3 regions of the Kitasatospora sp. NPDC101183 genome follow, and region 2 is predicted to be linked to each of the others. Evidence: riboswitches for the same ligand, from Rfam matches in the RefSeq annotation. Region 2 holds a riboswitch; each other region holds the start of a gene.
The links. A riboswitch is a leader RNA that binds a small molecule or an ion and turns the genes downstream of it on or off. The one in region 2 is predicted to bind cobalamin.
Positions count from the first base shown of each region.

Region 1: it holds a riboswitch for cobalamin, as region 2 does, so the genes downstream of both, ACIRRS_RS29150 (cobalamin biosynthesis protein) here and metE (5-methyltetrahydropteroyltriglutamate--homocysteine S-methyltransferase) in region 2, are expected to answer to the same signal.
Region 3: it holds a riboswitch for cobalamin, as region 2 does, so the genes downstream of both, ACIRRS_RS02590 (hypothetical protein) here and metE (5-methyltetrahydropteroyltriglutamate--homocysteine S-methyltransferase) in region 2, are expected to answer to the same signal.

Region 1 is NZ_JBIWOW010000024.1:39,828-49,532, reverse strand. It holds gene ACIRRS_RS29180 (MaoC family dehydratase) at 1-469, shown strand, start outside; gene ACIRRS_RS29175 (acyl-CoA dehydrogenase family protein) at 617-1,819, shown strand; gene ACIRRS_RS29170 (phosphatidylserine decarboxylase) at 2,322-3,014, shown strand; gene ACIRRS_RS29165 (CDP-alcohol phosphatidyltransferase family protein) at 3,001-3,879, shown strand; gene ACIRRS_RS29160 (hypothetical protein) at 3,950-5,383, opposite strand; gene ACIRRS_RS29155 (alpha/beta hydrolase family protein) at 5,807-6,922, opposite strand; cobalamin riboswitch at 7,101-7,233, shown strand; gene ACIRRS_RS29150 (cobalamin biosynthesis protein) at 7,335-8,303, shown strand; gene ACIRRS_RS29145 (cobyric acid synthase) at 8,300-9,705, shown strand, end outside.
Region 2 is NZ_JBIWOW010000003.1:353,486-363,190, forward strand. It holds gene ACIRRS_RS05430 (hypothetical protein) at 1-507, opposite strand, end outside; gene ACIRRS_RS05435 (hypothetical protein) at 507-1,433, opposite strand; gene ACIRRS_RS05440 (RCC1 domain-containing protein) at 1,766-3,013, shown strand; gene ACIRRS_RS05445 (RCC1 domain-containing protein) at 3,046-4,269, shown strand; gene ACIRRS_RS05450 (branched-chain amino acid aminotransferase) at 4,343-5,434, opposite strand; cobalamin riboswitch at 5,618-5,816, shown strand; gene metE (5-methyltetrahydropteroyltriglutamate--homocysteine S-methyltransferase) at 5,994-8,309, shown strand; gene thiI (tRNA uracil 4-sulfurtransferase ThiI) at 8,526-9,705, shown strand, end outside.
Region 3 is NZ_JBIWOW010000002.1:94,779-104,483, reverse strand. It holds gene ACIRRS_RS02630 (winged helix-turn-helix transcriptional regulator) at 1-68, shown strand, start outside; gene ACIRRS_RS02625 (NAD(P)-binding domain-containing protein) at 25-1,167, opposite strand; gene ACIRRS_RS02620 (YbjQ family protein) at 1,296-1,667, opposite strand; gene ACIRRS_RS02615 (hypothetical protein) at 1,793-2,740, shown strand; gene ACIRRS_RS02610 (hypothetical protein) at 2,785-3,282, shown strand; gene ACIRRS_RS02605 (peptidyl-tRNA hydrolase) at 3,349-4,107, shown strand; gene ACIRRS_RS02600 (hypothetical protein) at 4,182-4,550, opposite strand; gene ACIRRS_RS02595 (hypothetical protein) at 4,966-5,205, opposite strand; gene ACIRRS_RS02590 (hypothetical protein) at 5,229-5,669, opposite strand; cobalamin riboswitch at 5,941-6,074, opposite strand; cobalamin riboswitch at 6,122-6,268, shown strand; gene ACIRRS_RS02585 (hypothetical protein) at 6,495-8,540, shown strand; gene ACIRRS_RS02580 (hypothetical protein) at 8,584-9,015, shown strand; gene ACIRRS_RS02575 (arylsulfotransferase family protein) at 9,577-9,705, shown strand, end outside.

The sequences.
Region 1 (9,705 bases), on a different contig from region 2:
CGGGGCGGTCTACAAGCACTGGCCCGGCAAGACGGTCACCGAGTACGACGACCACCTCTTCTGCCTGCTCACCATGAACCACCACCCCCTCCACATGGACACCAACTATGCGGAGAGGACGACGGACTTCGGCAGGAACGTCGTGGTGGGCAACTACATCTACTCGCTGCTGCTGGGCATGTCCGTCCCGGACGTCTCCGGCAAGGCGATCGCCAACCTGGAGATCGAGTCGCTGCGCCACATCGCGCCGACCTTCCACGGCGACACGATCTACGGCGAGACGACCGTGCTCGACAAGTGGCCGTCCAAGTCCAAGGACGACCGGGGCATCGTGTACGTCGAGACCAAGGGGTACAAGCAGGACGGCACGGTCGTCTGCATCTTCCGCCGCAAGGTGATGGTGCCGACCGAGACGTACATCAAGGCGCGCGGCGGCGAGCAGCCCGGCCGCCCCGAGCCCCTTTCCTAGCCCTCCCCTCCACAGAGACCCCGGAGGGGAAGGCCGCCGTCATCGGCCGACCCCCACCCGGTCGGGGGCCCTGCTGCCGCAGCCACGCCGGCAGGGCCCCCGGAAATCCCCCCCCCCCGCCACTTTTCGAACTTCCGGAGCCGCACGATGGGACGCCTCGCACAGACCGACGGCCTCACCGAGATCCAGCGGGACATCCTCGCCACCGTGCGGGATTTCGTCGACAAGGAGATCATTCCTGTCGCGACCGAGCTGGAGCACAAGGACGAGTACCCGACCGCCATCGTCGAGGGGATGAAGCAGCTCGGCCTCTTCGGCCTCACCATCCCCGAGGAGTACGGCGGCCTCGGCGAGTCCCTGCTCACCTACGCCCTGGTGGTCGAGGAGATCGCCCGCGGCTGGATGTCCGTCTCCGGCATCGTGAACACGCACTTCATCGTGGCGCACATGATCAACGCCCACGGCACCCAGGAGCAGAAGGACCACTTCCTGCCGAAGATGGCCGCGGGGGAAATCCGCGGCGCCTTCTCCATGTCCGAGCCCGGCCTCGGCTCGGACGTTTCGGCCATCTCCACCAAGGGCGTCAGGGACGGCGACTCCTACGTCCTCAACGGCCAGAAGATGTGGCTCACCAACGGCGGCACCTCCACCCTCGTCGCGGTCCTGTGCAAGACCGACGAGGGCGGCAGCTCCCCGTACAAGAACATGACCACCTTCCTGATCGAGAAGACGGCCGGTTTCGGCCCGAACCCGACCGTCCCCGGCCTGACCGTGCCCGGGAAGATCGAGAAGATGGGCTACAAGGGCGTCGACACCACGGAGCTGGTGCTCCAGGACGTCCGCATCCCGGCCGACCGCGTCCTCGGCGGCGTCCCGGGCAAGGGCTTCTACCAGATGATGGACGGCGTCGAGGTCGGCCGCGTCAACGTCGCCGCCCGCGGCTGCGGCGTCGCCCGCCGCGCCTTCGAGCTGGGCATCTCCTACGCCCAGCAGCGCTCCACCTTCGGCAAGAAGATCGCCGAGCACCAGGCCATCCAGTTCAAGCTCGCCGAGATGGCCACCAAGGTCGAGGCCGCCCACCAGATGATGGTCATGGCCGCCCGCAAGAAGGACTCCGGCGAGCGCAACGACCTCGAGGCCGGCATGGCCAAGTACCTGGCCTCGGAGTACTGCAAGGAGGTCGTCGAGGACGCCTTCCGCATCCACGGCGGCTACGGCTTCTCCAAGGAGTACGAGATCGAGCGCCTCTACCGCGAGGCCCCGATGCTGCTCATCGGTGAAGGAACTGCGGAGATCCAGAAGATGATCGTCGGGCGCCGGCTCCTGGAGGAGTACCGGATCGCCGAGTGACCGGACGGTCCCCCGCACCCCGCGGGGGACCCCTCCGAACCGCCGGTCGACGGGCGTGCGGGCCCGTCCCGGCCGTCCGCCGTGCCACCGGCGGCCCCCGGCCTGGTCCGCCGGGAGCCGGGCACGGCCCGCCGGAAGCGGCCGTAGGGCGTACCGAAGAAGCTGCGCGCCCCGCGGCCGCTTCCGCGCACCCGAATCCGGCCGCTTCGGCCGTTTCCCGGGCGGCCCGTGCTCGTGCGCACGACCCCGGTTCAGCCTCCGGCCGCGCTGAGACAAGCGTCACCAGCCGCGCCCGGTCCCTTGGGAACCGGGACGGGTCGAGCTACGGTCGTACGAGTGGGCGCGTGCACGCGCTCCCACCGGACACATGAACGAGCAGGCGGGTTGCCCACCCACCGTGTGCTCCCGATAGCATCCACCGGGACAGCAAGCCGTCCCTCTATTACCGATCCCGCGGTGGCCCCCGTCCAGCGGCCATGATCCCCCGCGACAAAGGTCTTCGATGCCCATCAGCCCGTCCCCTCACACCTCCGTCACGGACCGCGATGCCCTCGCAGCCCCGGCGGCCGGTCGGCGACCCCGCGTGACCATCGCGCGCGGAGCCACCCCCTGGTTCGTCCCCACCCTCGCCACGGCCGCCGTGACCACCGCCCTCACCCGGCGCAGCGGCACCTGGGCCCTGGCGGCGGTCCCCGCCTGCGCGCTGAGCGCCGGCATGCTGTGGTTCTTCCGCGACCCCGAGCGTGAGATCGGCACGGGCAGAGTGATCTCCCCGGCGGACGGCGTGGTGCAGAGCATCGACGCCTGGCCGGACGGGCGCACCCGGGTCGCGATCTTCATGAGCCCGCTGAACGTCCACGTCAACCGCGCGCCCCTGCCGGGCACGGTGACGTCGGTCGAGCACGTCGCGGGCGGCTTCGTGCCCGCGTTCAACAAGGACAGCGACCAGAACGAGCGGGTCGTCTGGCACTTCGACACCGAGCTCGGCGACATCGAGATGGTCCAGATCGCGGGGGCCGTGGCCCGCCGCATCGTGCCGTACGTCGACGCCGGTACCAAGGTCGAGCAGGGCGAGCGGATCGGTCTGATCCGGTTCGGGTCCCGGGTCGACACCTACCTGCCGGCCGGCGTCGAGGTCGGCGTCGAGGTCGGCCAGAAGACCACCGCCGGGGTGACACGCCTTGACCGTGACTGATCCTGAGACAATCGTCGGCCTGGACGACGAGGAGACGGCCCTGCGCCGCCGCCGCTGGGCGCGCGACCGCGAGCTGCGCGCACCGCGCTCTCCCCAGCACCTGTCCACCGCGGACTTCCTGACCCTCGGGAACGCCGTCTGCGGCTTCCTGGCGATCTACTCGATCACCACCGGGGTCCTCGTCCCGCACATCACCAACCCGGACGCCGCTCCGGACCGGCACAGCGCCGCCACGGCGGTCACGCTGCTGCTGATCGGCTCGATGTGCGACCTCTTCGACGGCCTGGTGGCGCGCAAGCTGCGCTCCTCGGCCCTCGGGGCGGAACTGGACAACCTGGCCGACCTGATCAGCTTCGGCATCGCCCCGGCCTACTTCGTGGCCGTCTGGGGCATGGTCTCCAAGGACTCCAACACCAAGCTGTCGGCGCTGATCGCGCTGACGGTGCTGCTCGCGGTCGTGCTCCGGCTCGCCCGCTTCTCGGCCGTCAAGATGCGGCCCGGGGTGTTCCAGGGCATGCCCTGCCCGATGGGCGCGATGACGGTGATCGCCATCGTGTTGCTCGACCCGCCGTTCCTGCCCGGTCTGCTCGCCATCTTCGGCGCCGCGTACCTCATGGTCAGCCGGATCGAGTACCCGAAGCCGCAGGGGCTGCTGGCCACCGCGACGCTCTGCTGGGTCGTCGTCGCCATCGGCTGCCTGGCGGCCTGGGCGACGGGGCTGCCCGGCGGCGACACGCTGATGCACGTCGGCGCGTTCGCGCAGATCACCCTCGCGGCCATGGCGCCGATGCTGGTGATCCGGCGCAAGGTCGGCCAGAAGGTCGGCGACGTCCGCGCCCGGCGGGCGGAGTCGCGGCTCGGCTGAGCCTGCCGTACGTACGAGGAAGGGCCCGGAACCTCCACGGTTCCGGGCCCTTCCTCGTACTCGTCGCGCGTTACGCCCCGCCGGTGTGCACGCTGAACGCCGAGCGGCGGGCCGCCCGGGCCACGCCCGGGTCCGGGTGCACCCCGGAGACCGCCGTCAGCACCGAGGCCGCGCGCGGGTGCCCGGACTGGCGGGCGCGGGCGAACAGCCGCACCGGGTCCCCCGCCGAGGCGCCCTCGACGTGGCCGACCAGCAGCTCCGTCTCGCCGTGGTCCAGCACCGCCGCCGCCGTGTCCACCCAGAGCCAGGCCGCGTCCTCCGCGCCCAGCACGTCCGCCGGGGAGACGCCCTCGTCGGCGCGCTCGGCCAGCCACAGCAGGGCGTACGGGCGCAGCACCGGCTCGTCCACCGCCGCGCGCACCGCCTGCTCGGCGGGGCCGCCGGCCACCCTCAGCGCCTCGAAGGCGAGGCCGCGCACCAGCGCGTCGTCGCCCTGGGCCGCGTCCAGCAGCTCGGCCACGGCGCGGTCCGCCGGGCGGGCGGCCACCCAGGCGCGGAACTCGGCGCGGGCCGGGCCCGGCGAGTAGTCGGCGCAGGCGTTGAGCAGCTCGAAGGCGCTCTGCTCGATGTGCCCGGCCGCCGTCTGGGCGACGGTGCAGATCTCCTCCAGCTTGGCCCGCACGGCCCAGTGGCCCAGCGGGGACAGCTCGGCGGCCTCGTCGTGGCGGACCACGGCGCCGACGGCCGCCAGGCCGTCCAGCATCCAGTCGAGGACGGCGGCCACGTCGGCGGGGGCGGCCGGGGTGTCGATCTGCGGCTCGCGGCAGGTGCCGCGCACGGCCGAGACGGCGGAGGCGGCGTGCGGCACGGGCGACAGGCCCGGGCCCGCGGCCCCGCCGACCCGGCGCTCGTCCAGGCCCCGGCGCAGCAGCTCCAGCAGCTCGCTGTCCGGGACGGGGGCGGCGACCAGGTGCAGGAAGGACAGCAGCTGGGGGGCCTGGTCCACGGCCTGGCCGGCCAGCACGGCGAACACCCCGCGCAGGGCGGCGGGGGGCACGGGGGCCAGCAGCGTCCAGGCGTCGAACATGGCGGACCAGCCGCGCACCACGGCCTCGTCGTCGTGCTCCCAGGCGTGCAGGCGCCAGCCCGGCCCGGCCCCGGCGTCGCGGGCCTCCACCAGGCCGACCAGCAGGGCCTGGCCCCAGGCCTTGGCCGCCGCGCCGACCGTCATGGCCAGGGCGCGGCCCGCGGCGCGGGCGTCCTCGGGGAGCAGTTCGCCGCGCTTGTCGACCTCGTCCAGCTCGCCGGCCCAGCGGGCGACGCGGACGGCGTCCACCAGCATCCGGCGGGCCAGGGGCGCCAGCTCGGACGGCGCGGGGAAGCCCTCGGGCACCGGGACCCGGCCCCGCCCGGGGGCCGGGGCGGGCCCGCGCCGGCGGGGTACGGCGGCCCGGCCCGGCCTGGCGTCGGTGGGCCGCTGGGCCGTACCGGGGAGACGGGTCACCGTCGCACCGGTACCGATCGTCGGTTGGAGCGGGGCATCACGGTCGCGCGGATTCCGAGACGTCACGTCGAGCAGTCTTCCCCTTGCACCGGCCTTCTGTCACATCCGGTTGTCCGTACGACCGACCGCGCCCGGACGGCACCTCCGCAAGATCGGGCAACAACCGGGCAACAGACGCAAACCGCCTGACCGAAAACGCGTGGCGGGGACATGACGGGTGGGGGCGGGGTCGTCGCGGTGGCCACCTGTTCGGTCACGGTGCGTGAGGAAGCGGTGGTGGTGTCGGGATCGTCCGTCATTGTCGCGCGGGCGGAATTCGGCGGGGCGGGCATTTCGAGTTCCGGTGCGAATCATCGGGGGGATTGCGCGGGAAGTCGGGCGGGCCGACTTCCCGCGTGCGTTGCGGCGGGCTTCCCGCGTCCGTCACAGCAGGGGGGTGAACCAGCGGCGGAGGAGTTCGGTGTAGTGCTCGGGCGCGGAGTTCCACAGGGCGGCGTGGTCGGCGCCCGGGAACAGCTTGAGGCTCACCACGTCCCGGCGGGCGGTGGCCAGGTGCTCGGCCGGGCCGAGCGGGGCGACGGAGTCCTCCGGGCTCTGCAGCAGCAGGGTGGGCACCCGCAGGTCCACGCCCTCGGCGAGGCGGGCGAAGTCGGCGAGGTCCACTCCCGTACGGCCCTCGGCGGCGAGGGCGCCGAGTTCGGCGACCGTCTCGGAACGGCCGGCCCGGAGGGCGTCGCGGCGGGCCGAGGCGGGCAGGTCGAGCACCGGGGAGTCCAGGACCAGGCCGCGGATGGCGTGCGACCAGGCGGAGCGGGCGGCGGCCTGGAGGACCGTGGTCGCGCCGACCGACCAGCCGTACAGGATCACCTTGCCCGCGCCGTGGTCGAGCGCCAGCCGGATCGCGGCCTCGACGTCGCGCCACTCCGTCTCGCCGAAGTGGCTCAGCCCGTCCGGGGAGGCGGGGGCGCCCTCGTCGCCCCGGTACGTCACGGCCACGGCGGGCAGGCCGAGGTGGTGCAGGACGGGGAGCACGGGCAGGGTCTGCTGCCGGTCGGCGCCGGGGCCGTGCACGAGGATCACCCAGGTGCCGCGCTTGCCGCCGAGGCACCAGACGGGCAGGGGGCCCAGCTCGCCCTCGGCGACGGTCTCGGTGAAGGGCAGGCCGAGCGCCTCCATCGGGTCGCCGAGCAGGACGCGCGGGGTGAAGCGGACCTCGGTACCGGGGGCGAGGGTGCCTCGGTCGGCGCGGACGAGGCGGCGGGTGACGCCCTGCTCGTCCCTCGCGATGACCTCTTCGACCACCGCGTGGCCGCCGTCCGCCCACTCCACCGCCCAGCGGCCGGGGCGCAGGCTCTCGGGGCGCCGGGTGAAGGTGACCCGGCCGGCGCCGAGGCTCCGGACGTGGACCGGGCCGGACTCCAGGACGACCGTCTCCGGCCGGACCATCCGCTCCGAGGCCCGGCGGCCGACCACCAGGACGGCGGCGGCCCCGGCGCCCACGGCGGCGGCCGCCACGACGGCCGCGGTTCCCCAACGCATATGTGCTCCCCGCTCTGGTCCCTCTGCGGATCTCGCGATCTGGATCGAGCACCAGTTCACCGGCGGGCGGTGGAGGCGGCCACCGGACTGGGCCGATCGTGTGACCAAACCCTCCGTGACCTCGGTTGACTCCCCGTTGGACCGCGTGGTGGGATTTCGGGGCCAATCGGAGGCATGGAGAGGAAGCCGGTGCGAATCCGGCGCGGTCCCGCCACTGTCACCGGGGAGCACGCTCGGAACATCGCCACGGCGGGCCGTCAGGAGCCGCTGGAAGGCCCGGGCGCGCGTTCGACCCGGAAGCCAGGAGACTCTCGCCCCCGCGACGTCGAGCCAGGGCGCGGACCCTGAGTGAGGACACCCACGCGATGCAGGCTGCCCCGCCGCCGTACCGGCCCTCGAGCTGCCTTCCGCCGTGGTGACGCGCCCGCTGCCCGCTCTGACCGGTGCCGCCGCGTTCGCCGTGGGCGCCGTCGCGGGCTACGCCGCCGACTCCCGCTTCGCCGACCCGCGCCGGGGCCACCCGGTGGCCCTGTTCGGCATCGCCGCCGGCCGCCTGGAGCAGCGGCTGTGGCGCGACGACCGCGCCGCCGGCGCCGCCTACACCGCCCTGTGCGTGGGCGCCGTCGCGGCGGGCGCGCTGGCCCTGGACCGTACGGTCGGCCGCCGCCCGCTCGGCCGGGCCGCCCTGGCCGCCGCCGCGACCTGGACGGTGCTCGGCGGCACCTCGCTGACCCGGGAGGCGCGCGCCGTCGGCCGCTCGCTGGCCGCCGGGGACCTCGCCGCCGCCCGGGAGCGGCTGCCGCACCTGTGCGGGCGGGACCCGAGCGCGCTGGACGGGCAGCAGATCGCCCGCGCCGTCGTCGAGTCGGTCGCCGAGAACACCGCCGACGCCGTCGTCAACGCGCTCGTCTGGGGCGCCCTCGCCGGCACCCCGGGCCTGCTGGCCTTCCGCGCCGTCAACACCCTGGACGCGATGGTCGGCCACCGCTCACCGCGCCACGCCCGCTTCGGCTGGGCCTCGGCCCGCCTCGACGACGTGGCCGGCTGGCCCGGCGCCCGGCTGACGGCGCTGCTGACCGTCGCCGCCGCCCCCGAGCCCCGGACGGCCTGGCGGATCTGGCGGCGCGACGGCTCCTCGCACCCGAGCCCCAACGCAGGCCAGGCGGAGTCGGCCTTCGCGGGCGCCGTCGGCGTCCGGCTCGGCGGGACGCTGCAGTACGGCGCGCGGGTCGAGCACCGGCCCGTGCTGGGCGAGGAGCTGCGCCCGGTGACGGTGGACGACATCGAGCGCGCCTGCACGCTCTCGCGGCGGGTGGGCGCCCTGGCGCTGGGTACGTGCGTCGCGGGGCACCTCGCGATCCGTTGGTGGAGGGGAAGATGAGCAAGGCGCTGCTGGTCGCGGGGACGACCTCGGACGCGGGCAAGAGCGTGGTCACGGCCGGGATCTGCCGCTGGCTGGCCCGTCAGGGCGTACGGGTCGCGCCGTTCAAGGCCCAGAACATGTCGCTGAACTCCTTCGTCACCATGGACGGCGCCGAGATCGGCCGCGCCCAGGCGATGCAGGCGCAGGCCGCCCGGGTCGAGCCGGAGGCGGCGATGAACCCGGTGCTGCTCAAGCCCGGCGCGGACGGGCGCAGCCAGGTGGTGCTGCTCGGCAAACCGGTCGCCGAGGTCGGCGCGCTGGACTACCGGGAGCGCAAGCCCGTCCTGCTGGAGCGCGCGCTGGAGTGCCTGGCGGACCTGCGGGGGCGCTTCGACGTGGTCGTCTGCGAGGGCGCCGGCTCGCCGGCCGAGATCAACCTGCGCGACCGCGACATCGCCAACATGGGGCTGGCCACGGCCGCCTCCCTGCCCGTCGTGGTCGTCGGGGACATCGACCGCGGCGGGGTGTTCGCCGCGATGTACGGGACGCTGGCGCTGCTGTCGGAGGAGGACCAGCGGCACGTGGCCGGCTGGTTCGTCAACAAGTTCCGCGGGGACGCGCGGCTGCTCGCGCCCGGGCTGGACATGCTGCACCAGCTGACCGGCCGTCCGGTGCTGGGCACGCTGCCGATGCTGCCGGGCCTGTGGCTGGACGCCGAGGACTCGCTGGACCTCTCCACGGTCGTGGACCGGGTGGACGGGCGCGGGCCGCTGGGCGCCGACGTGCTGCGGGTGGCCGTGGTGCGCTTCCCCCGCCTGTCCAACTTCACCGACCTGGACGCGCTCGCCCAGGAGCCGGGCGTGCTGGTGCGCTGGGCCACCCGGCCCGAGGAGCTGGCCGACGCCGACCTGGTCGTCCTGCCCGGCACCCGGGCCACCGTCGCGGACCTCGCCTGGCTGCGCGAGCGCGGCCTGGAGCCGGCGCTCAGGGCGCGGGCGGCGGCCGGGCTGCCGGTCCTCGGCGTCTGCGGCGGCTACCAGATGCTGGCGGGCTCGATCGTGGACGAGGTCGAGTCCAAGGCGGGCGCCGTCGACGGCCTCGGGCTGCTGCCGACGCGGGTGCGGTTCGGCGTGGAGAAGGTGCTCGCGCGGCCGGTCGGCGAGGCGTACGGGCAGCGGGTCGAGGGCTACGAGATCCACCACGGGGTGGTGTCCGTTGACGGCGGTTCCGCTTTCCTGGACGGCTGCCGGGCGGGCTCGGTGTGGGGCACCACCTGGCACGGGGCGCTGGAGAACGACGGGTTCCGGCGTGAACTCCTGCGCGAGGTGGCCCAGTTGGCCGGGCGGGCGTTCGTGCCCGCGCCGGACACCTGCTTCGCCGAGGCCCGTGAGGCGCGGCTCGACCGCCTGGGCGACCTGAT
Region 2 (9,705 bases):
CGGGTTGTCCTCGGGCGCGGTGAACTCGAAGGTCCGCCCGGTGGTCCAGTTGGCGGTGCCGACGGTGTCGCTGCCCTTGGTGGTGACCTGCGGGTCCGGCGGGTTGCCGGGGGCGATCAGCGCGACGTTGTACGTCTGGCCGTCCTTGAGCTGCTCGGCCGTGCAGCGGCGGTCCACGCCCGGGCTGTCGTCCCAGCTGAGCGTCACGTGCGAGCCGCTGCGCACGCCCCAGAGCCGGGTGCGCAGGACGAGCGGGGCGCCGTTCCAGTTGAGCGAGGCGGCCTGGTAGCCGCTCGGGTGCTGGGCGAGGGCCTTGCCGAAGACGACGCCGTTGTTCTCCGGGGACCAGTCGGTGTGCCCGGCGGCGGTGCCGTTGTCGGGGGCCGTGGGCTGGGCGAAGGTGCCGTTGAGCACCGGGACGTCGACGGTGTCGGCGGCCTGCGCGGGCGGGGCGGCGGAGAGGACCAGCAGGCCCGTGGTGAGCAGGGCGGGAGCGAGTCGGCGCATCAGCAGAACCACCACTGGCTCGGCGGGACGACGGCGTCGCCGGGCTGGACCGAGCCCGTCACGGCGTTGGGCAGGGCGCACAGGTCGTTGGCGGCCGCGTTGGGCTCCTGGTCGCGCGGGACCTTGTTGAAGTCCTCCACCGCCTTGGTCTCCTTGTCGATGGCGGCGTTCTCCTTCTCGCCCTTGCCGGCCACCGAGGCCAGGCAGTCCTTGTCGGAGGGCGGGCACTTGTCGATCTTGTCCTTGTTCTCGGCGGAGGTCTTGCACCCGGGGTCGTTCGGCTTGTCCTTGCAGGGGTCGCTGGAGCCGGTGCTCTGGGGCGCGCCGAGGGGCGGAGCGGTCTGCTTGGCGAGGACGTTGGTGATCAGGGCGCCGCAGGAGGGCTTGTCGGTGTCGGTGGAGGTGAAGGTGACCTTCGGGGCGTCCTCGGCGGCGGTGAAGGAGTAGGTGCGGCCGTAGAACCAGTCGGCCTTGGCGTTGGGGGCGTTGGTGGTGAAGGCGCCGTCCGTGTTGCCGTCGCCCGCCACCGACACGGTGTAGGCCCGCTTGGCGTTGGAGGAGCTCACGCAGGAGTCCGGGGTGTCGTCCCAGCTGACGGTCACGGTGGCGCCCTTGCGGACGCCGCGCAGGCGGGTGCTGATCGCGATCGCGTTGGTCCAGGCGAGAGTGGCCGCCTGGTAGCCCTGCCGGTGCCCGGCGCGTTTGGCGGAGGCGACGCCACCGGGACTGTCCCAGCCGTCGACGCCCTTCTCGAAGGTCTTGTCGGCGGGCACGGTGGGGGAGGAGAACGTGCCGTTCACCACCACGGCCGGCTCGGTGTCCTCGGCCCCCGCCGGTACGGGGGCCGCCAGGGCGATGGCGCCACCGAGGGTGACGGCCAGGAGTCTGGATCGATGCGTCCGCAGCACGGTTCTGCTCCCACTCAAGTCGGCTTGGATGTCCGTTCCTTGGGGGTGTCGGGCGGACTGACGGCCCATCGGCCCCCCGGGTCATGCTTCGGGGGCCCGCTACGGGCCGCAACCGAGGGCGGTCCGATAGGGCGAAGACGAACGATTGGGCTGGTCCGTAGGTGTGGAAAGTCCTCCGCATCCGCACGGACGTTCTGCTCACTGGGCAGGCATTCAGACGATCCGATCATCACTCCAGCCCTGGCCGGGCGGCGCCCGCACGCGCGCCGTCCGGCCGGGACTGTGAGGCCCCCTCATGTCACCCCTCTCGCCGCTGACCCTCCCCTGCCACGCCTATCCACGAGGACCAGATGCTCCCCCTGCACCGCACGCTCCGCCGCCTGCCCGCGACCGCCGTCCCCGCAGCCGTCGTCGGCCTCGCCCTGCTCGGCACCGCCGCGCTGCCCACCTCCGCCGCCTCCGCCTACGACCTGCGGCTGCGCTCCTGGGGCCTGAACACCAGCGGCCAGCTCGGCGACGGCACCAAGACCCAACGGCTCACCCCCACCTCGGTGGTCGGCCTCTCCGGCGCCGAGCTCAACGCCGTCGCCGCGGGCGGCACCGGGGGCTCCACCGGCTCCGGCTTCGGCCTGGCCCTGCTCGCCAACGGCACCGTCGAGGCCTGGGGCAAGAACGACAAGGGCCAACTGGGCAACGGCGCCACCAGCGCCACCGACGAATGGGCCGTCCCCGGCCTGGTCGCGGGCCTCGGCGGCGTCGAGGCGATCGCCGCCGGAGGCTCCCACGCCCTCGCCCTGCTCAAGGACGGCACCGTCAAGGCCTGGGGCCTCAACGACAAGGGCCAGCTCGGTGACGGCACCACCACCAACGCCAACCTGCCGGTGGTCGTCGCCGGGCTCGACGACGTCAAGGCCATCGCCGCCGGAGACACCTTCAACATGGCCCTGCTCAAGGACGGCACCGTCAAGACCTGGGGCAACAACGACAAGGGCCAGCTCGGCATCACCGCCAAGCCCGTCAAGTCCACCGACCCGGTGCCCGCCCCCACCCCGGCCACCCGCACCACCGCCGTCGCCGTCCCCGAACTCACCACCGTCAAGGGCCTCACCGCCGGGGCCTCGCACGCCCTCGCGCTGCTCGCGGACGGCACGGTGATGGCCTGGGGCCTCAACGACAAGGGGCAGCTGGGCGACGACACCACCGCCAACAAGCCCTACCCCGTCCCCGTCCTGGAACTCAAGAACGTCACCGGCCTCTCCGCCGGTGCCGCCCACAGCCTCGCGCTGCTCACCGACAAGACCCTGCGCGCCTGGGGCAACAACGCCAACGGCCAGATCGGCGACGGCACCACGACCCAGCGCAACACCAGCGTGCCCGTCACCGGCGTCACCAACGTGACCGGCATCGCCACCGGTGCCGCCCACACCCTGGCCGTGCTCGCCGACGGCACCGTCCAGGCCTGGGGCCTCAACGACAAGGGCCAGCTGGGCGACGGCACCACCACCCAGCGCCTCACCGCCGTGCAGGTGCTGGCCAAGTCCGGCAGCGTCGCCATGGTCGCGGCCCCCTCCAACGGCAGCTTCAGCCTGGCGCGTTGACCGTCCCCACCTCCTTCGCAGGAAGGCACCACATGACGAACCCCCGTACGCGGCTCCGCTCCCTGCTCGCCGCCTCCGTCGCCGCGCTCACCGCCCTCGGCCTCGCCGCGATCCCGGCCGGCACCGCCGAGGCCCAGGAGAAGCGCCTCAAGTCCTGGGGCAACAACCGCTCCGGCCAGCTCGGCGACGGCACCTGGACGGACTTCCGCACCACGGCCACCACCGTCCTCGGCCTCACCAGCGCCGAGGTCGTCAAGATCGCCGCCGGAGGCGCCGGCCCCACCAACGGGCACGGACTGGCGCTGCTCACCGACCGCACCGTCCAGTCCTGGGGCGCCAACACCAACGGGCAGCTGGGCGACGGCTCCGTCTTCAGCCACAACGCGCCCGGCCAGGTCGTCAACCTCTCCAACGCCACCGACATCGCCGGCGGCGGCGCCCACAGCCTCGCCCTCCTCGCCGACCAGACCGTCGTCGCCTGGGGCAGGAACAACTACGGCCAGCTCGGCAACGGCACCAACATGGACAGCAGCGTCCCCGTGCGCGTCGAGGGCCTCAACAAGGTCATCGCCATCGCCGGCGGCCTCAACCACAGTCTCGCCCTGCGCGAGGACGGCACCGTCTGGTCCTGGGGCTACAACATCAACGGCCAACTGGGCGACGGCACTTCGGCCAGCCGCAACGTCCCCTCCCCGGTCGCCAACCTGACCGGCGTCACCCGCATCGCGGCCGGCTGCAACCACAACCTCGCCCTCGTCGGCCCGCCCAGCGGCCCCGCCAAGCCCACCAGCGGCAACTCCATCAAGGCCTGGGGCTACAACGCCACCGGCCAGCTCGGCGACAACAGCATCATCAACCGCTACACGCCCGTCGACACCCAGGGCATCTGGCTCGGCGGCGTCTCCCAGATCGCCGCCGGCTGCAACCACAGCCTCGCCGTCACGGACAGCGACAACAAGCTCAAGGCCTGGGGCCAGAACACCTCCGGCCAGATCGGCGACGGCACCACCGACTACCGCATCACCCCCGTCCCCGTCCCCGGCGTCACCGGCGTCCAGATCGTCACCGGCGGCCGCGAACACACCGCCGCCCTCCTCGGCGACAACACCGTTCGCTCCTGGGGCGCCAACGGCTCCGGCCAACTCGGCAACGGCACCACCACCGACAGCTCCACCCCCGTCACCACCCTCACCGCCCTCACCGGTGTCGACAAACTCGCCGCCCCGGTCGGCGGCGACTTCAGCCTCGCCAACTAGCCCGCGCCCGAAGCGAAGGAGCCCGGAAGGCGCGTGCGTGCCTTCCGGGCTCCTCGGGGTCTGCCCGCTGGTGCTAGAGGACGCGGTGGAGCCAGCCGTGGGTGTCCGGGGTGCGGCCGTGTTGGACGGCGAGGATGTGGGAGCGGAGGGCGAGGGTGTGCTTGCCCGGGGTGGCGTCGGCGACGGGGAAGGTGGTGGTGGCGGACTTGAAGGCGGTGATGGGGGTGATGACGGCGGCGGTGCCGGCCGCGAAGACCTCGGTGACGGTGCCGTCGGCGGCGCCCGCGCGCAGGTCGTTGAAGGAGAAGGGGCGCTCGACCGGGGTGAGGCCGAACTCGTCGGCGAGGGCGAGGACGGTGTCGCGGGTGACGCCGTCGAGGATGGTGCCCAGGCCCGGGGTGAGGAGTTCGCCGGTGGAGGTGACGACGAACAGGTTCATCGTGCCGGACTCCTCCAGGTTGCCGTCGCCGCCGGTGTCGTCCAGGTAGAGCACCTGGTCGCAGCCGTTGCGGCGGGCCTCCAGCTGGGCGGCGAGGCTGCCGGCGTAGTTGCCGCCGCACTTGGCGGCGCCGGTACCGCCGCGACCGGCGCGGGTGTACTCGGTGGTGACCCAGAGGGTGATGCCGGTGACGCCGCCGGGGAAGTACGGGCCGGCCGGGCCCGCGATGACCGAGTAGACGATCCGCTCGGCGGGCCGGACGCCGAGGAAGGCCTCGGAGGCGAACATGAACGGGCGTATGTAGAGGCTGGCCTCGCCGTCGGCGGCGGGCACCCACTCCCGGTCGGCGCGGACGAGTTCCTCGACGCTGGTGAGGAACTCCTCCTCCGGCAGCTGCGGCAGGGCGAGGCGCTCGGCGGAGCGGGCGAAGCGGCGGGCGTTGAACTCGGGGCGGAACAGCCAGACACTGCCGTCCGCGTGCCGGTAGGCCTTGAGCCCCTCGAAGATCTCCTGGCCGTAGTGCAGCACCGCCGCGCTGGGGTGCAGCGAGAACGGCGCGAGCGGCTCGACGCGCCGGTCGTGCCAGCCCTCCTCGGGGGTCCAGACGGCGGTGGCCATGTGGTCGGTGAAGTGCTTGCCGAATCCGGGGTCGACGAGGATGGCGCGGCGCTCCGCCTCGGGGACGGGGCCGGTCGTCCTGGTCAGGGGGTACGCGGCTGTGGTCATCGTCAACTCCTGTGCGGGGAGGGGGCCGTGGTGTCGGCGGCCCGGTCATGCTAGCGCCGCTCCGGTGCTGGTGGGACGGGGTATCCGCGATGAGAGACCGTCTCGGAGTGCGGACGCGGGAATGGACCCGGACGATCACGGGGTTCTGCCCGGGCCGAGTTCCCTCTAAGCTGGCCGGGCAGCTGGTTCGCCCTGTCCGCCAGGCAGGCGCGTCGTAAGAGGGAACCCGGTGAAGCCTTTCGACAGGCCATTCCGGGACTGCCCCGCAGCGGTGAGCGGGAACGACCGCCGTCATGTGCACTGGGCCCGACCGGGCCTGGGAAGCGACGGCCAGTAGGAGAGCCCCTTCGGGGGACGTGCCCGCGAGTCCGAAGACCTGCCACTGCCCGTGCGCGGCCGATCGCGCGCGGAGTCCCGGTGACCTCGTGGGCGGGTCGGCGTGCGATCAGGTGGTGGACCCGTTCCCGGGTGCCGTCCGCCCGGTCGGTCGTTCCTTCGCGCCTCCGTGTCCCCGTGCCGTCCCCGGGACCTCAGAGTCAGACTCGCGAAGGAGAGTCCGTTGACCGAGAAGTCCGTAGCCGCGGCAAGCGTGGCCACCGCGCACGGCTACCCCCGCCAGGGCCGTAACCGCGAGCTCAAGAAGGCGATCGAGGGCTACTGGAAGGGCGCCGTCACCGCCGACGCGCTGCTCGCCACCGCCGCCGGGCTGCGCCGGGAGAACTGGAGCCGGCTCGCCGAGGCCGGCGTCGGGGAGGTCCCCACCGGGGACTTCTCCCTCTACGACCACGTGCTGGACACCAGCGTCGCCGTCGGCGCGATCCCGCCCCGCCACCGGGAGGCCGTCGAGGCCGACCCGCTGGACGGGTACTTCGCCATGGCCCGCGGCACCCAGGAGGTGGCGCCGCTGGAGATGACCAAGTGGTTCGACACCAACTACCACTACCTCGTACCCGAGTTGGGCCCGGACACCGCCTTCGCCGCGAACCCCGCCAAGCAGGCCGGTGAACTGCGCGAGGCCCTCGCGCTCGGCCACGAGGCCCGTCCGGTGCTGGTCGGCCCGATCACCTACCTGTTGCTCGCGAAGCCCGCCCCGGGCGTGGCCGCCGACTTCCAGCCGATCACCCTGCTCGACCGCCTGCTGCCCGTCTACGCCCGCCTGCTCGCCGAACTGCGCGCCGCCGGCGCCGCGTGGGTGCAGCTGGACGAGCCCGCGCTCGTCCAGGACCGCACCCCGGCCGAACTGAACGCCGCCGCCCGCGCCTACCGCGAGCTGGGCGCGCTCACCGGCCGGCCGAAGCTGCTGGTCGCCAGCTACTTCGACCGGCTCGGCGAGGCCCTGCCCGTCCTCGCCAAAGCGCCCGTCGAGGGCCTGGCCCTGGACTTCACCGGACCGGCGGCCGCCAACCTCGCCGACCTCGCCGCCGCCGGAGGGCTGCCCGGCAAGCGCCTGGTCGCCGGGGTGATCGACGGCCGCAACATCTGGATCAACAACCTGGAGACCTCCCTCTCCACCCTCGCCACCCTCCTCGGCCTCGCCGACCGGGTCGACGTCGCGCCCTCCTGCTCCCTGCTGCACGTGCCCCTGGACGCCACCGCCGAACGGGAGTTGGACCCGCAGATCGCCCGCTGGCTCGCCTTCGCCCGGCAGAAGGCCGCCGAGGCCGCCCTGCTCGCGAAGGGCCTGCGCGAGGGCACCGGCGCGATCACCGCCGAACTCGCCGCCAACCGCGCCGACCTGGCCTCCCGCGCCAACTCGCCCGTCACCCACGACCCGGCCGTACGGGCCCGGGCCGCCGCCGTCACCGAGGCCGACGCCCGCCGCGCCCAGCCGTACCCGGAGCGGGCCGAGGCCCAGCGCGCCCGGCTCGGCCTGCCGCTGCTGCCGACCACCACCATCGGCTCCTTCCCGCAGACCACCGAACTGCGCACCGCCCGCGCCGACCTCACCGCCGGCCGGATCGACTTCCGGGCCTACCGGGAGCGCATCGAGGCCGAGGTCCGCGAGGTCATCACCTTCCAGGAGAAGGCCGGACTGGACGTCCTCGTCCACGGAGAGCCCGAACGCAACGACATGGTGCAGTACTTCGCCGAGCAGCTCACCGGCTACCTCGCCACCCGGCACGGCTGGGTGCAGTCCTACGGCACCCGGTACGTGCGCCCGCCGGTCCTCGCCGGGGACATCTCGCGGCCGCACCCGATGACCGTCGACTGGTTCCGCTACGCGCAGGGCCTCACCGTCCGCCCGGTCAAGGGCATGCTCACCGGCCCGGTCACCATGCTCGCCTGGTCCTTCGTCCGCGACGACCAGCCGCTCGCCGACACCGCCCGTCAGGTCGCCCTGGCCCTGCGCGACGAGGTGACGGACCTGGAGGCCGCCGGCGCCGCCGTCGTCCAGGTCGACGAGCCCGCCCTGCGCGAGACCCTGCCGCTGCGCGCCGCCGACCGGCCCGCCTACCTGGACTGGGCCACCGAGGCGTTCCGCGTCGCCACCTCCGGGGTCCGCGCGGACACCCAGGTCCACACCCACATGTGCTACGCCGAGTTCGGCGACATCCTGCGCGCCATCGACGAGTTGGATGCCGACGTCATCTCGCTGGAGGCCGCCCGCTCGCACATGCAGGTCGCCGGGGAGCTGGCCGGCGCCGGGTACCCGCGCGAGGTCGGGCCGGGCGTGTGGGACATCCACTCGCCGCGAGTCCCGGACACCGAGGAGGCCGTGCGCCTGCTGCGCGCCGGTCTCGCGGCGATCCCGGCCGAGCGGCTCTGGGTCAACCCGGACTGCGGGCTCAAGACCCGCGGCTGGCCCGAGACCAGGGCCTCCCTGGAGAGCCTCGTCGGCGCCGCCCGCACGCTGAGGGCCGAGCTGGCGGGCTGACGGCCCCGCCCGCACCGGGCGCGGCGGCCGTTCGGGCCGCCGCGCCCGGTGCGGGAAAGGACGCGCGTACGGCGCGGCCGGCGCCCGGCCCCCGGCGGGCGGGCGGCTGCTGGTGAACCCGGACCGCCGCAGCCGGGTACCCTGTCCCGTCGTCCTGGACGAAGACCCCGACCGCGCCGCAGACCCCGGGCGCACCGCACCGACCGGAAGCCCCGTATGAGCCAGCAGACCGACAACAGCAGCACCGAGCCCCTCGGCGAGAGCGTGATCCTCAAGCACGGCGAGGTCGCCCTCAAGGGCCGCAACCGCCGCATGTTCGTCGAGCGCCTGGAGAACAACCTGCGCGCCGCCCTGCACGGCATCGGCGGCTCGACCTGGATCAGGACCCAGGGCCACCTCACCGTGCTCGGCGGCCAGGTGCCGATGGAGGAGCTGGTGGAGCGGGCGCGGCGGGTGATCGGATTCAGCTCCGTCGAGCGGACGCTGCGGGTGCCCAGCACCCTGGAGGCGATCGAGGTGAACTCCGTCGCGCTGCTGCGCAAGGCCTGCGAGGGCCGGGAGGCCACCGGCTTCGCGGTGCGCGGCAAGCGCCGCGACAAGTCCTTCCCGCTCACCTCCACCCAGCTGGAGCGCGAACTCGGCGCCCACGTCCAGCCGCTGGTGCCGGGCCTGCGGGTCGACCTGACGAGGCCCGACCTCACGCTCTCGGTGGAGGTCGACCACCGTGAGACCTTCCTCTCCTGCGAGCGTCACCCCGGCCTGACCGGCCTGCCGGTGGGCTCCAGCGGCCGGGCCCTGGTGCTGCTCTCCGGCGGCTACGACTCGCCGGTGGCCGCGCACCGGGCGATGCGGCGCGGGCTGGCCTGCGACTTCGTGCACTTCAGCGGCGCGCCGTACACGAATCCGGCCTCGGTCTACAAGGCGTACGCCCTCGCCCGCGAGCTCAACCGCTTCCAGCCGCCCGGCGAGCTGCACGTGGTCGCGCTCGGCAAGGCCCAGAAGCAGCTGGCGGTGGCCGGCGCGGGCCGGCTCCAGGTCGTCGCCCAGCGGCGGCTGATGGTGCGCACCGCCTCGGAGCTGGCCGCGCGCCTCGGCGCCCAGGCCCTGGTGACCGGCGACAGCCTGGGCCAGGTCGCCAGCCAGACCCTCGCCAACATGGCGGCGGTGGACCAGGCGGCGACGCTGCCGGTGCTGCGGCCGCTGATCGGCTGGGAGAAGCAGGAGATCATCGACCAGGCCCGCGCGCTCGGCACGGCCGACATCTCGGTGCTGCCGGACGAGGACTGCTGCCAGCTCCTCGCCCCGCCGCAGGTCGCCACCGGCGCCCGGGTCGGCCAGCTGAAGGCGGTGGAGCAGCGCCTCGACCTGGACGAGCTGGTCGAGGCGCTGCTCGGCG
Region 3 (9,705 bases), on a different contig from region 2:
CCGCCGTGGGGACGGCGGAGGCGCTCACGCCGGAACGGGCGCCCGCTCCGGGTCCCCGAGCAGCTTGACCAGGTCGTTGACGGCGGCCCGGCCCGCCCGGTTGGCGCCGATGGTGCTGGCGGACGGGCCGTAGCCGACCAGGTGCACCCGGAGGTCGGCGGTGGCGCGGGTGCCGGTCAGGGCGATGCCGCCGCCGGGGGAGCGCAGGCCGAGCGGGGCGAGGTGGCCGACCTCGGGGCGGAAGCCCGTCGCCCACACGATCGCGTCCACGGGCACCTCCTCCTCGCCCCAGACGGCGCCGTGCTCGGTGAGCCGGTCGAACATCGGGCGCCGGTGCAGCGCGCCCAGCTCCTCGGCCTGCCGGTAGGCGACGGAGGGGCCCAGGCCCGTCACGCTCACCACGCTGCGCACCGGCAGCCCCTGCCGGACGCGCTCCTCCACCTCGGCCACCACCGCGCGCCCGTACTCCGGGGTGAACGGCCCCTCGTGGTACACGGGTTCGGACCGGGTGGCCCAGACCGTCCCGCCCACCGCCGCCACCTCGGAGAGCACCTGGATCGCCGAGGCACCGCCGCCCACCACCAGCACGCGCCTGCCCGCGAACTCCTCGGGCCCCCGGTAGTCGGCGTAGTGCAGCTGGCGCCCGGCGAAGCGGCCCGGGTAGTGGGGCAGGAAGGGGCGCGTCCAGGTGCCGGTCGCGTTGATCAGCGCGCGGGTGGACCAGACGCCCCGGTCGGTCTCCACCAGCAGCCGCGCGTCGGGGTGCTCGGACTCGGCGCGCACGGCGTGCACCACGACGGGGCGCACGACCGGGAGCGCGTGCCGGGCCTCGTACGCCGCGAAGTACCCCGGCACGACCTCGCGCGCGGGCGCCCCGGGGTCGGGCGGCGGCAGTTCGGCGTCCGGGAGGTCGTGGAAGCCGTGCACGGTGGCCATCCGCAGCGAGGGCGAGCGGTGCGCCCAGGCCCCGCCGGGCGCCGCGCCCGCGTCCAGCACCACGAAGCCGCCGGTGCCCGGGCCCCCGCCGTCGCCCGGCCGGTACGGGGCGAAGCCGCGCCGGCGCAGGTGGTACGCGGCGGACAGGCCCGCCTGGCCGGCGCCGATCACGACGACGTCCACCGTGGCGACGTCCACCGTCGCGCCGGTGTCCCCGCCGCCGCCCGGCAAGGTCGTTGAACCTTGAACAGTCATATCGGGTCCAACGGCAGCGGCCCGGCGGATGTTCCCGCCGGGCCGCGCGGGGCCGTGCGCGTCGGGCGTGCCGGGCGTGCCGTGCGCGTCGGGCCCGGGGAGGGTCAGGCGGTGCGGGAGATCACCGCGGCCGTGCCGTAGGCGCAGACCTCGGTGCCCACGTCCGCCGCCTCCGTCACGTCGAAGCGCATCATCAGGACGGCGTTGCCACCGCGCGCCTTGGTCTGCTCGATCAGCCGCTGCATCGCCTCGTTGCGGCTCTCGACCAGGGTCTTCGTCAGACCGCGCAGCTCACCGCCGATCAGCGACTTGAGGCCCGCACCGATCTGGCTGCCGATGTGGCGGCTGCGCACCGTCAGGCCGAAGACCTCGCCGATGATGTGGTCGACCTTGTAGCCGGGGACGTCGTTGGTGGTCACGACCAGGACGTCTGCGTTCGGGTGCTGCCCGCCGCCGTACTCGTTGATGTCTGCCATGGGCCCCATCCTGCCCTGTGGCGTGCGTCCGGGTGACACCGGCACGGCCGGGCCGTGGCCGAGAAGCCTCCCGCGACCCCGTCCCGACCGGTGATCGGACGCCCGAAAGGCCGTACCGTAGCCCCATGGGCGAGCGAAGCGATCATCCACAGGGGCCGGGCGCGGCGGAGCACCCGGGCGACTCCGGCGACTCGGGCGCGCCCGAGGTCGAGGCGACGGTGGTGCTGGGCCTGCGGATCACCGACTGGCCGGCGCTGCGGGCCGCCGCGATCCGGGCCGTCGAGGACATGGACTTCGGCGGCGTCGACCCGGCCGGGCAGCGCCGCGAACTGCTGCGCGAGGTCTCCGAGGACGCCAACGCGGCGCTCGGCGCCCTGCTGCACCCGGACCGGCTGGTGGCGGCCGTCCCCGGCGTCGAGGCCACCGGCGGCACGCTGGAGATCAGCGTCACCGAGGACTTCACGCCGGACTTCGCCGAGCTCTTCCCGCTGGAGGGCGACGAGGAGGAGGGCGGCGCCGGAGCCGACTGGACCCTCACCCCGCGCACCGCCTGCCTGCTCCACGCCCAGCTCCTCGGCCTCGCCGACGCCGCGTACGACGACCTGGAGGAGCACGGCGACGACCCCGTCGCCGACGAGGACGACGCCGACTGGACGGTCTTCCCCCGCCTGCCCCGGCGCACCTGGACCCTCCACCGCTCCTGGCGCCGCGCCATGTCCCGGGCCTTCGACGACCTCGCCGACGACCTCGCCCTCGGCGAGTGGCCGCTCCCGCGCTGCCTCGCCGAGGAGATCGCCCTGCGGATGGCCCTGCTGGACGCCCGAGCCCTGCTCGGCGCCCAGCCCGAGTCCGTGGCCGACATGATGGGCGACCTCCCGGCCGACCTCTACGACTACGACTGGGACGGCTGCCACGACGAGCTCTTCGGCGTCTACGGCCCGGACGACGGGGACCCGGAGCTGGCCGCCGAGCAGCGCACCGAGGTGCTGCTCGCGGCGACGCACCCCGAGGGGTGGTTCCTGATGTACGAGGACGCGGAGGAGCGGGACCCGCAGCGCGGCTACCGGCGCTGACGGGCACACGGGCGGGCGGCCTCTGCGGCGGCTAGGCTGCCGGCATGTCCGAACCGTCCGAACCATCCGAACAGTCCGGAACGCAGGGGTCCGTGGAGGAGTCGGCGCAGGACGCGGCGCTCGCCCGGATCGGGCTCGGGCTGGACGCCGTACGGGCCGCGCAGGGCGGGCGCCCGGCCGAGGAGCGGGCCGGATTCGAGGCGCTGTGGGAGGCTCTCGGCGAGGGCGACGTGCTCCACCGCTGCGTGCTCGCGCACTACCTGGCGGACCTCCAGGACGACCCGCGCGAGGAACTGGAGTGGGACCGGCGCGCCCTGGCCGCCGCCGAGCGGGCCCGGACGTACGAGTCCGCCCTCCAGGTGCGGGCCTTCTACCCGTCGCTGCACCTCAACCTCGCCTCCGACCACCTCAAGCTCGGCGAGCCGGACCTCGCCCGGGAGCAGCTGGAACGGGCGGTGCGCAGCCTCGACGCCCTGCCCGGGGACGCCTACGGCGCGGGCATCCGCTCCGCCGTCGACGAGCTGCGCCGGCGTCTGCGCTGACGGCCGGGCGCCGGGGCGGGCCGGGGCGGGGGCGGCGCGGGTCGCGGGCCCTGGCATGCTGGTCGGGTGACCTCTGCGTTCGACACCCCCGCCCCCGACGCCCGCCCCGACTCCGGTTCCGACTCAGCTTCCGACGACCGCGACGAGCTGCCCCAGTACGTGCTGCCGCTCGTCGTCCGCCTGGAGAAGGCGACGCCGCCCGGGCGCACGGACGCGCTGGAGACCTCGGCGCGGGCGGTGCTGACCCTGCTCTCCGACCCCCGGGCGACGGAGGCGGACGGGGAGTGGGCGCAGCGGGTCGCGGCCTGGGAGGACGCCCGGATCCGCAAGGTGGTCCGCCGCGCCCGGGGCGGCGAGTGGCGCCGGGCGGGCGAGCTCCCCGGCCTCACGGTGACCGGGCGGGAGGCGGAGGTCCGCGTCTTCCCGCCGATCCCGCTGGACGGCTGGCCCAAGGACCTCGCCAAGCTGCAGGTCTCCGGCACGGACCTCGAGGAGACAGCCGACCCCGGCGCCCCCGACCCGGGCCTGCCCGTCCTGTGGCTCAACCCGGACCTGGAGATGAGCGCCGGCAAGACCATGGCCCAGACCGGCCACGCCGCCCAGCTCGCCTGGTGGCGTCTGGACGACGCCCGTCGCAAGGACTGGGCCGAGGCCGGCTTCCCCCTCGCGGTGCGCACGGCCGCCCCGGACCAGTGGGCGGACCTGCTCGCGAGCGACCTGCCCGTCGTCCACGACGCGGGCTTCACCGAGATCGCCCCCGGCCCGACCGTCGCCTTCGAGGGCGGCACGCGCTACTGCGACACCCCGGGCCTGCGGCGCGCGTGATGCCGGCCCGGGGCTGCGGACGGCCGATCGGCGCCCGCCTCCGGCCGCCTGAGCGACGGGGGAAGGCCGACGACCTACGCCTCGCCGCCCAGGTCGACGTCGGGTAGCGTCTCGCCGAACCGCTCCAGCGCCGCCTGGGGCCCGCAGCCGAAGGCGCGGCCGATGTACTCCCAGGTCATCATGCTGCTGCGGGCCTTGCGGCCGGCCAGCAGCGCGGTCGAACCGGCGGCGCGCTCGAACCGGGCGGCCGCACGGGCGGCGGCGTAGGGCCTGCTCTCCGTCAGGTCGCAGATCCGGTCAACCAAGGCCGCGACCAGGTCCTCGACCTCGCGCGGCACCACACCCTCGGCCAGGTCGACGTGCCACTCCCAGTCCGCGAACGGCCCGGTGGCCTCGCCCACCGCCTCGGTCGCCCGGTCGTCACCGAAGTCCAGCAGGTGCACCCGCTCACCCCGCCAGCCGCAGTGGCAACCACCGCGTACCGCAGCGGCCCGAGGACCGTCCGCACCGTTGTAGAGCCACCACGTGGTGCGCCCGTCCGGCAACGGCGCCGGCTCGCTGCCGTCCGCCAACATCGCCGCCGGGAAACCCCGGTGGCGCCCACTCTCGTCAACCCATGGCATGGCCGTGTCCCTCGCGTCCCTGGAGTGCGGCATCAGGTTCTCGGACTGTGACACGCTGTCAAGGCTCCGCGACAACCGGTGCGGCCCGCTGGGCCGGAAGCCGGTTCGCCGACCACCCGTCGCATCGGCCCCCTCCTGATCATGCCGATGACGCTGACGGCGCTGCCCACCGAGGGCGCGCCGCCGCGGGTCGTCCGCAGCGGCGCGCGCACCGGGTCGGTGCTACGGCGCGGTGCTACGGCGCGGTGACGCTCGGCCGGCCGCCCGCACCGAAGGCCCAGCCCTCCACGTCGCCGGGGGCCGGGTGGTAGCCGGCGGCGCCGAGTTCGCTGTAGGACCAGGCGCCGCCGGGGAAGCCCCCGTCGGCCTTCTGCTGCGCGGTGATCCAGGCCACCCCGGGGTGCACCGCGGCGGTGGCCGTCGGGTCGTTCGGCACGAGGGCCGGTGCCATCACGGCCATCGCGGTGCTGTCCACGTCCGTGCCGCCGCTCGCGGGGATCAGGCTCGGCCACCCGCGGCGGCGGTCTCCTGGCTTTCCAGGTAACTGACGGGCGCTGCCGCGCTCCTGGCGTTCCCGGCCCGCATTTCGGCCATGATGCCGAGCGCCCGCGAGAAGACCGACGGTGAGTTCATGGAGGCGCCCACGGCCGGGCAGTTGGTGTCCGGCGCCTTGCTGACCGCGGTGCAGACCGTCCCGTCGAGCCCGGCGATCAGGTCGTGGCCCCCGAACGCGCGAGGGTCGCGGCCGACCACCTGGGCGAGCAGGGCCTCATTGGCCATCGCGCCACCGCCGGCGTAGACGGTCCCGATCCCGGTGCAGTCGTCGGCGGTCGAGCCCGAGGCGTCCGCCTGGTGCCGGTCGAAGAAGTCGGCGATGCCGCGCGGTGCCGTGCCGTCGCCCCCGGTGGCCGCGAGCGCGAAGGCGCCGTCGACGGTCATCCCGAAGTCCGCGTAGGTGGGGAACTGCTCGTAGGAGTGGCCGCCGACCAGGTTCGCCGGGGCGAGGAGGTAGGCCGTGCCCCTGACCAGGTCCGGGCCGCCCGAGGCCGCGCGTTCTGCGGCCGTACCGGCCGTATCGGCCGGTGAGGTCCGGGCGTGGGTTCATCGGTGACTCCCTGTCGGCCGATGAAGGGCCGCTCGGACGGCGGGCCCACCCGTGCGCGGTGCCGGGCGTCCCGTCCGATCCGCGCCGCAGACCTCGACGGCGCCGGTGGTGAAGCGACTTCGGCGCAGGTGGTCCGACTCGTCCGCCGGTGGGCGGACCTACGGTTGCGGGTCAGTGCCGGAGTCTGACCGGCTTCCCCTGGACTGCGGAAGGTGTCCTCATTATTTCTTTGATCTGACCACAGCAACTGACCTCACGTCAACGAGCTCCCAGCAAACGGGAATTGCCGTTGACGCTCCAAGTTGGTTCGTGGTCTGATGCTCCAGTTCCACGCCCGAGCACGGGGAAAGCCGGTCGAACTCCGGCACTGACCCGCAACCGTAGGTCCGCCGCCAGGCGGACGAGTCGGACCACCTGTGCTCGTGTCCCACCCCCAGCAGACAGCCGTCGAGGACTGCGGCGCGCTCTGGAAGCCCGTCCGGCGAGTTCTGCGCGGTGTCGCTGCGCGCAGGGGTGCGCCGGGGTGAACGGGCCCATCGGCGTGGACGGTTCCGTCGGCGGTCTGCGGGGACTTCACGTACCCACCGACCCCTGGAGCCTCCGTGTCCCAGCTTCTGCCGCCTCGGCCACGCCGACGGCGCAGCCGCCTACTCGCCCTGTTGGCGGCCCTCGTCACCTTCGTCAGCCTGGTCGGCATGACGGCCCCGTCCTTCGCCGACACGGGGACCGGCACCGGCGCGACCGGCACGGCGGGCCTCTTCGTGCCCGCCAACGGCCGCCTCGGCTCGACCGTCCTGCCGCCGGCCTCCTGGCGCTCCTTCCCCGTGCTCGGCCAACTCGGCATACCGACCTCGGGTGTCTCGGCGGTCAGCGTGACCCTGAACGTGGCGGCCGGCCCGGAGACCGACATCTACGCGGCACCGGACGACCCGGCCCATCCCTCGTTCCTGGCCGTGCACTACCAGGGCTTCGGCACCACGTCGAACAGCGCGGTGGTCGCGGTCGGGGCCAACGGGAGCATCTCGCTGGAGACCGTGGCACCGAACGTCGTCGTCTTCGTCGACCTCCAGGGCTACTACACCAGCGGCACCACCACGGCCCCGGGCGGCTACGTGCCGGTCACCCCGTACATCGCGGCCAACACCATGACCGGCGGAACCGGCCTGCCGCCGATCCCGCTCAATCCCAACCAGACCAGTGTGGTGAACGTCCCGAAGCTCCCCACCCCGGTGTCGGCGATCTTCGCGAACATCTACGTCAACCCGACCCGCCCCGGCGGGAGCGGATGGTTCACGCCCTACCCGGACGGTGGCACCAAGCCCGACAACCAGATCGCCTTCAGCGAGTCCCGCCCGGTCTCCATGGGCACGATCATCAGCGTCAACAACCAGACCGGGAAGTTCGACCTGTACTACGGCGGCGGCACGGGCGCCGTCCAGATCAACGTGATGATCCAGGTGCTGGGCTACTTCACCCCGACGGCGACCCTCGGCGCGTTCACGCCCGCCGCCGGTTCGATCTACGACAGCAAGGGCGCCACCATCGCGGCCGGGGCCACCGTCAAGGTGCCGGTCGCGGGCATCGGCGGCGCCCCGGCGGTCGGCAACAGCCTGCTGGCCGCGGCGCTGAACTTCCGGGTGAGCTCGGCGGCCTCCGGCAGCCTGGCCGTCGGCGCCTCCGACCGGCCGCTGCCGCTGGGCGCCGCCGCCAGCTTCAGCGGCGGGGACCAGGCCTACTCCACGCTGTCGAACGTGCCGATCAGCGGTGACGGCAGCATCAACGTCAAGAACAACGGCACCTCGCCGATCAACCTCCTGGTGGACCTCGAAGGCTGGTACACCGGGACCCGGCTGCCGATCTCGGTCGATCCGGACGGCACGATCCGCTACAACAACGTCTTCGCCTACGGGCTGAACATGCCGGACCTCACCACGGTCGCGGAGTCCGGCGCCATGCAGTCCGACGGCACCTGCCTCTTCTCCAGCTCCTCGGCCGCCGTGGAGAACTCCGGCGACGTCTACAACGAGGTCGCCACCTACAACCCGACGACCTGCCAGCGCACGCTCGTCCACGGCTCGCTGTCGGCGGACGCCATCGCCACCCTGACCCCGGCCGTGACCGGCGGCACCACCCCGACCCCGGTCCCGGCAACCGTCCAGCAGCTGCCGCCCGGGCCCGCCCCGGCAGTTGCCGCGGCGGCTGCCCCCTCGCTGGCTGCCCCCTCGCCGGCGGGGGGCGTGCCCAACACGGCCTACATCCAGGCGTACGACAAGTCGGCCTACATCGACCCGCTCTTCATCACGATCACCTCACTGTCCGTCAACCTCACCTACGCCCGCGGGCAGGGCTTCATCCTCGGTTCCGGCTACTCCGGCTACGCCTACGACTACGCGTTCAAGTACGACGGCTGGTCGAAGAGCGGGCTGCAGAACAACAACCTCGGGGTCAGCTCGACCTGGGTCAACTACAGCGTCAACGAGACGTTCCGCAATGACGACTTCGAGGAGATTCTGATCCGCATCTTCGGCGTCGCGGCCGTCGCGGCCTGTGGCTTCGACACCTCCACCGCCGTCTTCTACCTCAACCCGCGCGTCACCGGCAACGCCGACGGCACTTACACCTGGGGGCACAACAACAGTGTCAAGGGAGGCTGCAGCAACCTTGTCCACTTCCACAACTGGCACGACTACGGCCACAGCAACTAACGCCGTACGGTCCGCCCTGCGCCGAGCCCTGCTGGGGCCCACCGTGGCACTGAGCCTGCTCGGCGCGCTCACCGGCTGCTCCGGCTCCGACGCCGGCTCGTCCGTCCGCCACGGCGACGCCGGCTCGGTGGCCGTCGCGTACACCGACCGCCTGTTCAACGGCCGGAGCAAGGAGGCCGAGCCCCTGGTCGACCCGACCGCGCTCGGCGCCTTCCGGGTGATCGCGGCAGAGATGTCGGCGGGGGCCACCCAGGCCCGGGACCTGCGGGTCGCCGCGGTCGTGGCGAACGGCAAGCGCGCGACGGTGACCCTCTCCGGCACGCTCTGCGTCGACCGGAGCCCGTCCAGGACCGCCGGCGCGTCGCCTGACAGCGCGCACTGCAGGACCCGCAAGGCGGACTCCGCTCCCGACCCGGCCTTCGTGGTGAAGCTGGTCCAGGAGGGCTCCGCCTGGCAGGTGTACTACCCGTCGTGAGACGAGGGCGGTTCGCGGTACGCAGGGGCATCCTCGCGTACCGCGAGCCGCCCTTCGGCGTTTCGGCACTTCGGCACTTCGGCACTTCGGCACCTCGGCTCTTCGGTGGCAGGTGGCAGGTGGCAGGTGGCAGAGATGGGGTGTCGGCCTGTTCGGAAGGGCGGAGAACGTTGCCCGTCGTGTCGTCGGGGTCTCGCCGGATCTCACCGGATCTCAATCGTGTGCACCGCCGTGTCCGCGGGGCGGGGGCGCGTTGACGGTCGCGGTCCCGCGCGGCTAGCTTCCACGGCATGCAGCAGCGCCCCATCGCCCTGACGACCCGCGGTCACATCGACCTCCTGCGGGTCTGTTCCGCTGCCTGTCGCGCCCGCTGAGCGCCTCCGCCTTCCGCGAGTCCCGCCCCGTCCGACCGCGCCCGCTCCGCCGGGCTGGGGCATTCCTGCGCGGCGTCAACCCGCCCTCGTGCGGCCGTGGTTGACGTCCCTCTCGCTGCGCCCTTCCCTGCGCCCGGCCCGTCCGCCACCACTCCTGATCCGCTTCGGATCCCACGTGAGGATCGCCATGCGAAAGAGCTTCCTGACCCTTCGGATGCTGGCCGTCACGGTCGTCGCCGCCCTCGCCGGCACGCTGCCGGCGGGCGCCGCGGCGGCGGAGCCGGGCGGCCCGGCACTGCCGCCGCTACCGCCGCTG